Catenuloplanes niger: one gene and its partner. The protein of the gene in region 2 interacts with the protein of the main gene of each other region in a pairwise test. Links are inferred from orthologs where the notes say so. Each region holds a gene or a part of one and is shown on either strand. Other genes may lie near its edges. The genes, in order: J2S44_RS15390 and dnaE.

Evidence for each region.
Region 1: the proteins of dnaE (region 2) and J2S44_RS15390 interact in binary tests that used the Escherichia coli proteins (3 or more experiments, as listed by UniProt). The link is inferred for Catenuloplanes niger from one-to-one orthologs.

The regions. Positions count from the first base shown.
Region 1 is NZ_JAVDYC010000001.1:3,545,265-3,548,572, forward strand. What follows is about bases 180-3,178. They hold J2S44_RS15390 (pyridoxal phosphate-dependent aminotransferase), read left to right. Parts: upstream 180-1,108; coding sequence 1,109-2,248; downstream 2,249-3,178. Other genes in these bases: J2S44_RS15385 (MmpS family transport accessory protein), read left to right, coding at 346-1,080; J2S44_RS15395 (bifunctional polysaccharide deacetylase/glycosyltransferase family 2 protein), read right to left, coding at 2,226-3,178. Outside these bases: glmS (glutamine--fructose-6-phosphate transaminase (isomerizing)), read right to left, coding at 1-117; more of J2S44_RS15395, read right to left, coding at 3,179-3,308. UniProt on the Escherichia coli protein: Shows aminotransferase activity with methionine and histidine as substrates, and to a lesser extent also with phenylalanine.
Region 2 is NZ_JAVDYC010000001.1:3,722,576-3,726,976, reverse strand. Bases 278-4,369 are described here. They hold dnaE (DNA polymerase III subunit alpha), read right to left. Parts: upstream 4,006-4,369; coding sequence 478-4,005; downstream 278-477. Other genes in these bases: J2S44_RS16245 (bifunctional glycosyltransferase family 2/GtrA family protein), read right to left, coding at 4,109-4,369. Outside these bases: J2S44_RS16255 (helix-turn-helix transcriptional regulator), read left to right, coding at 1-140; more of J2S44_RS16245, read right to left, coding at 4,370-4,401. UniProt on the Escherichia coli protein: DNA polymerase III is a complex, multichain enzyme responsible for most of the replicative synthesis in bacteria. This DNA polymerase also exhibits 3' to 5' exonuclease activity. The alpha chain is the DNA polymerase catalytic subunit.

The DNA of each region.
Region 1 (3,308 bases), 180 kb from region 2 along the record:
GTCACCGACGATGGCGACGCCCGCCGAGTCGTAACCCCGGTACTCGAGCCGCCGCAGCCCGTCCAACACGATGCTCAGAGCCGGCCGGTCGCCGACGTAACCCACGATTCCGCACATGGCAGCCAGCGTAGCGGAGTTTTGCTCAACCTGCGTGCGCGAAGTCCGGGTATTCGCTCACGGACATTGCGCGATTGGGGGATTTATGTGGGACCTATACGGACAGAACATCCCAGGTACCTGTCGGTAAGCCGATTGCTGCGATGAGGCAGGCTGGTACACGGTGTATTGCCCCCGACCGCCCGCCCTCTGACCGGACCGACGCGCCATCTTTGGAGCACCGAGGCCATGACCGAGCCCCATCCGCCGTCCCACCAGCCCGAGCAGCCCAACCCGTGGGCGCGGCCCCCGGAGGGCATGCCGGAGCAGCCGATGCCGTACGGCCCGTCGTACCCGCCGCCGCCGACCACGAACTGGGCCTACGACCCGCAGCAGCAGCCGCCGACGGCACCACCGCCGCAGCAGCGCTCGGTGAAGCCGATCCTCGCGGTCATCGTGGTGGCCGTCGTGCTGCTCTGCGCGGGCACGGTCGTGGCCGGCGTGCTGGTCGTCAACCAGGCGCGGAACGCGGCGCAGGACATCCTGCCCTCGTTGCCGCCGCTGCCGACGGCCGCTCCGGAGCCGACCCGCCCGGCGCCCACCGGCAGCGCGCCGGAGACGGAGGACCCGTTCCAGATCCCCGGACTGCCGGACCTGGACGACCTGCTCCCGACCGGTGCCGGCATCACCGCGAGCCCGGACGCGACGGTCGTCTACGAGGTCACCGGCCCGGACGACGCCGCGGTCACGTACACGGAGGCCGGCACCACGCCGAAGTCCGAGCGGGACGTGCGGTTGCCGTGGCGGAAGGAGTTCACGCTCGGCTCGGAGACGCCGCTGCTGAGCGTGACCGGCATCCACTTCGGCACCGACAACTCGGAGCTCACCTGCCGGATCACGCTGGACGGCAAGGAGATCGTGAAGCGCACCGCGTCCGGCAACGCCACCACCGCTACCTGTATGCAGTTCGTCATGGTTTCGTAGACGGGTGACTGATCCACTGGTGGCACGCATGCGCCCGTTCGGCACCACGATCTTCGCGGAGATGTCCGCGCTCGCGGTCCGGACGGGCGCGGTCAACCTCGGTCAGGGCTTCCCGGACACGGACGGGCCGCCGGAGATGCTGGCCGCCGCGGAGGCGGCGCTGCGCGGCGGGCGGAACCAGTACCCGCCGGGGCCGGGCGTTCCGGAACTACGCGCCGCGGTCGCGCGTCACCAGCGGCGGTTCTGGGATCTGGGGTACGACCCGGACGGCGAGATCCTGATCACGGCGGGCGCGACCGAGGCGATCGCGGCGACGATCCTGGCGCTGTGCGAGCCGGGCGACGAGGTGGTCTGCTTCGAGCCGTTCTACGACAGCTACGCCGCGTCGATCGCACTGGCCGGTGCGGTGCGCCGCCCGGTCACGCTGGTCCCGGACGGGCGCTTCGTCTTCGACCCGGAGCAGCTGCGCGCGGCGTTCTCCGACCGGACCCGGCTGGTGCTGCTCAACTCGCCGCACAACCCCACCGGCAAGGTCTTCACCCGCGCCGAGCTGGAGCTGATCGCGCAACTGTGCCGGGAGCACGACGTCTACGCGGTCACCGACGAGGTCTACGAGCACCTGGTCTTCACGGACAGCGCGGCACCGCACGTCCCGCTGGCCACGCTGGACGGCATGCGGGAACGCACGCTGCGCATCTCCTCGGCCGGCAAGACGTTCTCCTGCACCGGCTGGAAGATCGGCTGGGTCAGCGGCCCGCGCGAGCTGATCAGCGCGGTCACCCGCGTCAAGCAGTTCCTGACGTACGTCAACGGCGCGCCGTTCCAGCCGGCGGTCGCGGTCGCGCTGGACCTGCCGGACGCGTACTACCGGGACCTCCGGGACGGCATGCAGGCCCGCCGGGACCGGCTCGCGGACGGACTGACCCGGGCCGGCCTGCGTGTGCTGCCGTCCGAGGGCACCTACTTCATCACGGCCGACATCTCCGGCGTCTCGGACGGCGACGGCATCGCGTTCTGCCGGGAGCTGCCCGGGCGGCTCGGCGTCGCGGCCATCCCGACCCAGGTCTTCTACGACCACCCGGAGCCGGCGCGGACGCTGGTCCGGTTCGCGTTCTGCAAGCGCGAGGAGGTCATCGACGAGGCGGTCAGGCGCCTGGCCGGGCCGTAGTCGTGGCCGACCCGGTGGGCAGCCGCGCGCCCATCAGCGCCTCCAGCCCGCGGCTGCGGCGCGGCGCGTGACGGCCGTGCCGGGAGGCGGCGATCAGCATCGGGTAGGTCAGCGGCCGCCGGACGATCTCCGTCCACGTGCCCCCGGCGAGTTGGAGCGCGAGCACGCCGAGCCAGATCGCCACGGTCCGCACCGGGTCGTCGAAGAGCAGGCCGTAGATCAGGTAGAGGTCGATCAGCGGTGCCAGCAGCGGCAGCAGCGTGTGGAAGAGCAGCAGCGCGAGCAGTGCCCGCCGTCCGTAGCGGCCACCGGCACCGGACTCGACGAGCACCCGCCGGTGCTTCCACATCGCCTGCATGTCGCCGTAGACCGCGGTGTACGGGCGTGGCCGCGCCGGGACGCGGGCGTCCGGTGCGCAGACCACCCGCCAGCCGGCGCGGACGACCGCGACGGTCAGGTCGGTGTCCTCGGCGAGCGTGTCGTCGGAGAGCCCGTCGACCTGGCGCAGTGCCTCCCGCCGGTACGCGCCGACCGCGGCCGGGACCGTCGGCAGGCAGCGCAGCGCGTCGTACGCCCGCTGGCGCGCGCCGGAGCCGGCGTCACCGGCGACCGCGCCGACCGCCGGGTCCGCGAACGGCCCGGCCAGCGCGGACACGGTGTCCGGCCCGAAGGTCGTCTCGCCGTCCGTCAGCACGATCACGTCCGTGGTGGCGTGCGCGATGCCGGTGTTCAGCGCGGCGGCCCGGCCCGCGTGCCGCTGGCGCAGCACCGTGACGCCCGGATACGCCTCCGCGACCTGCGCGGTGCGGTCCGTGGACCCGTCGTCGACCACGATGACGTCCGCCGGGCCGAACGAGCCCAGCATCTCCGTGATGCGCTCCTCGGCGTTGTGTACCGGTACGACGATCGTGACCCGGCGGTGGTAGCCCCGCTCGTGCGTGATCCGCCGCCGCCCGGCCGGCACGAGCGCGGCCCGGGCCAGCAGGAGCGCGCCGAGCAGCAGCAACGCGACCGTGAACCAGCTCGCCACCGTCCAGCCGGCCTGCACCAGGCCGACCAG
Region 2 (4,401 bases):
CGCCGGCGCAACCCGCGCCGATCGTCGCCACCGGGCCGCCGATCGCGGCGTTGCTGCCGATCATCCTGGCCGGGCTGCTGCTGGCCGCGCTCTTCACGCTGCTCCCGGCCGTCATCGACTGGTGGACCTCGGCCTGCTGACCGGCCGCCGGGGACGCACCCCGCCCGCCGACGTGCGGCCCGCCGGCCCGCAGACCTGCCTGTCTGCCGGCCCGCCGGCCCGCAGACCTGCCTGTCTGCCGGACCGGCGACCCGGTGACCTGCCTGTCTGCCGGACCGGCGGCCCGGTGACCTGCCGACCCGGTGACCTGTCGAGCCGGTGACCTGCCGGCCCGGTGACCTGCCGAGCCGGTGACTCGGCGGACCGGGGACCTGCTGGGGGAACCACCGCGGGACCGGCAGGGAGGCCGCCCGCGGCCGACCGGTGCCCGCGGGAGCATGCGGGAACCGGCCACGCCGGAAGCGGGAAAAGCCGAAACTATCCGACGGCCGCAGGCCCGAGCACGCTCTTCAGGTCGCCCATCAGCGCGGTCGTCGGCGCGACGCGGGTGCCGAGGCGGAGGACGGTGGTGCGGCCGCCGTTGACCAGTTTGACGTGGATCTCGTTGTCGCCCGGGTGCAGCATCAGCACCTCCTTCAGGCGCTCGACCAGCGGCGGCGTGCAGCGGGTGATCGGCATGGTGAGCACGACCGGTTTGGCGTCCGGGTTGGCGGTGACGTCGGGCATCATCATGTCCATCGCCATGATGCGCGGGGTGTCGTCGCGGCGGTCGATCCGGCCCTTGACGACGACGATCGCGTCCTCGGCGATGTACTGGCCGACCAGCTCGTAGGTGTTCGGGAAGAACAGTGCCTCGACGCCGCCGGCCAGGCCCTCCAGCGTGGCGGAGGCCCAGGCCTTGCCCTGCTTGGTGACGCGGCGCTGGACGCCGGAGAGGATGCCGGCCAGTGTGACGACGGCGCCGTCCGGGACGGTGCCCTCCTCGGCGAGCGCGGCGATGCTGGTGTCGGCGTGCTGCTGGAGGACGTGCTCGAGGCCGAAGAGCGGGTGGTCGGAGACGTAGAGGCCGAGCATCTCGCGCTCGAACGCCAGCTTGTCGCGCTTGTCCCACTCGGTGTCGGGGATCGTCGGCATCGCGACGGTGGCGGACGGTGCGGCATCACCGAAGCCGGCGCCGAACAGGTCGAACTGGCCGACCGCCTCGTTCTTCTTGACGCCGGAGTACGCGTCGATCGCCTCCGCGTGCACGGCGAGCAGGCCCTTGCGGGTGTGCCCCATCGAGTCGAACGCGCCGGCCTTGATCAGCGACTCGATCGTCTTCTTGTTGCAGGCGACCGCGTCCACCTTGGACAGGAAGTCGTAGAAGTCGGTGTACTTGCCCTTCTCGTCGCGGCAGCGGCGGATCGCCTCCACCACGTTCGTGCCGACGTTGCGGACCGCGGCGAGGCCGAACCGGATGTCCTTGCCGACCGGTGTGAACGGCCCGGCCGACTCGTTGACGTCCGGCGGGAGCACGCTGATCCCCATCCGGCGGCACTCCGCGAGGTAGAGCGCCATCTTGTCCTTGTCGTCGCCGACGGACGTGAGCAGGCCGGCCATGTACTCCGCGGGGTAGTTCGCCTTCAGGTAGCCGGTCCAGTAGGAGACCAGGCCGTACCCGGCGGTGTGCGCCTTGTTGAACGCGTAGTCCGCGAACGGGACGAGCACGTCCCAGAGCTTCTGGATGGCCTCGTCGGAGTAGCCGTTGCCGCGCATGCCGTCGCGGAACGGGACGAACTCCTTCTCCAGCACCTCCTTCTTCTTCTTGCCCATCGCGCGGCGCAGCAGGTCGGCTTGGCCGAGCGAGTAACCGGCCAGCTTCTGCGCGGCGCGCTGCACCTGCTCCTGGTAGACGATCAGGCCGTGCGTCGGGCCGAGGATCTCCTTGAGCGGCTCCTCCAGCTCAGGGTGGATCGGGGTGATGTCCTGCAGGCCGTTCTTGCGGAGCGCGTAGTTGGTGTGCGAGTCCGCACCCATCGGGCCGGGCCGGTAGAGCGCCAGCACCGCGGAGATGTCCTCGAAGTTGTCCGGCTTCATCAGGCGCAGCAGCGAGCGCATCGGGCCGCCGTCGAGCTGGAACACGCCGAGCGTGTCGCCGCGGGCCAGCAGCTCGTAGGTGGCCTTGTCGTCCAGCTCCAGCGCGAGCAGGTCGAGCTTCTTGCCGTGGTTGATCTCGATGTTCTTGACCGCGTCGTCGATGATCGTCAGGTTCCGCAGGCCGAGGAAGTCCATCTTCAGCAGGCCGAGCGTCTCGCAGGTCGGATAGTCGAACTGCGTGATGATCGCGCCGTCCGCGTCCCGGCGCGTCAGCGGGATGTGCTCGATGATCGGCTCGGCGGACATGATGACGCCGGCGGCGTGCACGCCGGTCTGCCGGATCAGGCCCTCGATGCCGCGCGCGGTGTCGATCACCTTCTTGACGTCGTGCTCCGCCTCGTAGAGCGCGCGGATCTCGGTCGCCTCGGAGTAGCGCGGGTGGTTCGGGTCGAAGATGCCGGAGAGCGGGATGTCCTTGCCCATCACGGCCGGCGGCATGGCCTTGGTGATCCGGTCACCGACCGCGTACGGGTACCCGAGCACGCGGGCGGAGTCCTTGATCGCGGCCTTCGCCTTGATCGTGCCGAACGTGGCGATCTGGGCGACCCGGTCCTCGCCCCACTTGTCCGTCACGTAGCGGATCACCTCGGCGCGCCGGCGCTCGTCGAAGTCGATGTCGACGTCGGGCATCGAGACGCGGTCCGGGTTCAGGAACCGCTCGAAGATCAGTCCGTGCGGCAGCGGGTCGAGGTCGGTGATGCCCAGTGCGTACGCCACCAGCGAGCCGGCCGCCGAACCACGACCCGGGCCGACCGCGATGCCGTTCCGCTTCGACCACTGGATGAAGTCGGCGACCACCAGGAAGTAGGACGGGAAGCCCATCTGGATGATGATCCCGAGCTCGTACTCCGCCTGCGCGACGTGCGTCTCCGGGATGCCGTTCGGGAAGCGCCGCTTGAGGCCCTCGAACGCCTCCTGCCGGAAGTAGGACTCCTCGGTGTGCCCCTCCGGCACCGGGAAACGCGGCATCAGGTTCTTGAACGTGAACATGCCGGTGGTGTCGACCTTCTCGGCCACCAGCAGCGTGTTCCGGCAGCCTTCCTGCCAGGCGTCCGAGGAGTCGATCGCGCGCATCTGGTCCGCGGACTTCACGAAGTAGCCGTTGCCGTCGAACCGGAACCGGTTCGGGTCGTCCACGTTCGCGCCGGTCTGCACGCAGAGCAGCACGTCGTGCGCGGCGGACTGCTCCTCGTAGGTGTAGTGCGAGTCGTTGGTGACCACCGGCTTGATGTTCAGCTTCCGGCTGATCTCCAGCAGGCCGTCCCGGACCCGGCGCTCGATCTCCAGCCCGTGGTCCATGATCTCCAGGAAGTAGTTGTCCTTCCCGAAGATGTCCTGGTACTGCCCGGCGACCTTGAGCGCCTCCTCGGGCTGGCCCAGCCGAAGGCGGGTCTGCACCGCGCCGGACGGGCACCCGGTGGTCGCCATGATGCCCTTGGCGTGCTCGGAGATCAGCTCCATGTCCATCCGCGGCCACTTCACGTAGTGGCCCTCGAACGACGCGCGCGAGTTCAGCTTGAAGAGGTTCTTCAGGCCCTCGGCGGACTGCGCCCACATGGTCATGTGCGTGATCGCGCCGTTACCGGAGACGTCGTCCGACTTCTGCTCCGGCCGGCCCCACTTCACGCGCTGTTTGTGGAAGCGGGACTCCGGCGCGACGTACGCCTCGACGCCGATGATCGGCGTGATCTCCGCCGCCTTGGCCTGCTTGTAGAAGTCGTACGCCCCGTGCATGTTGCCGTGGTCACTGATCGCCACGGCCGGCATGCCGAGCCGCTTCGCCTCCTTGAAGAGATCCTTCAGCCGGGCCGCTCCGTCGAGCATCGAATACTCCGTGTGCACGTGGAGGTGCACGAACGAATCGCCCACGGCAGGACTCACCCCGTCTTCGAATCTGCTTCCAGCGCTCCCCGAGGCGGACCACTCTAGTCGTTCCCGGGGAGCCGGACGGCGTCGGAACGGGGGTGTTTCGTCACGCCTTCGTGAAGACCCAGGCCCGCATCAGGAGGAACCGCAGCACGGTGGCCGTGAGGTTGGCGACGACGAGTATCAGCAGCTCAATGACCCTGTGTGGGGTCTCTGTGACTGCGTGCAACGCCGCCAGTGATCCGCTGGTCAGGGCCAGGCCGAGAACGAAAATCATCAATCCCTGCGCGTGGTGTCGGGCGGCCCCGCGGGCGCCCTGCACGCCGAACGTGAAGCGCCGGTTCGCGGCCGTGTTGCCGACCGCGGTGATCAGCAGCGCCAGCAGGTTCGCGGCCTGCG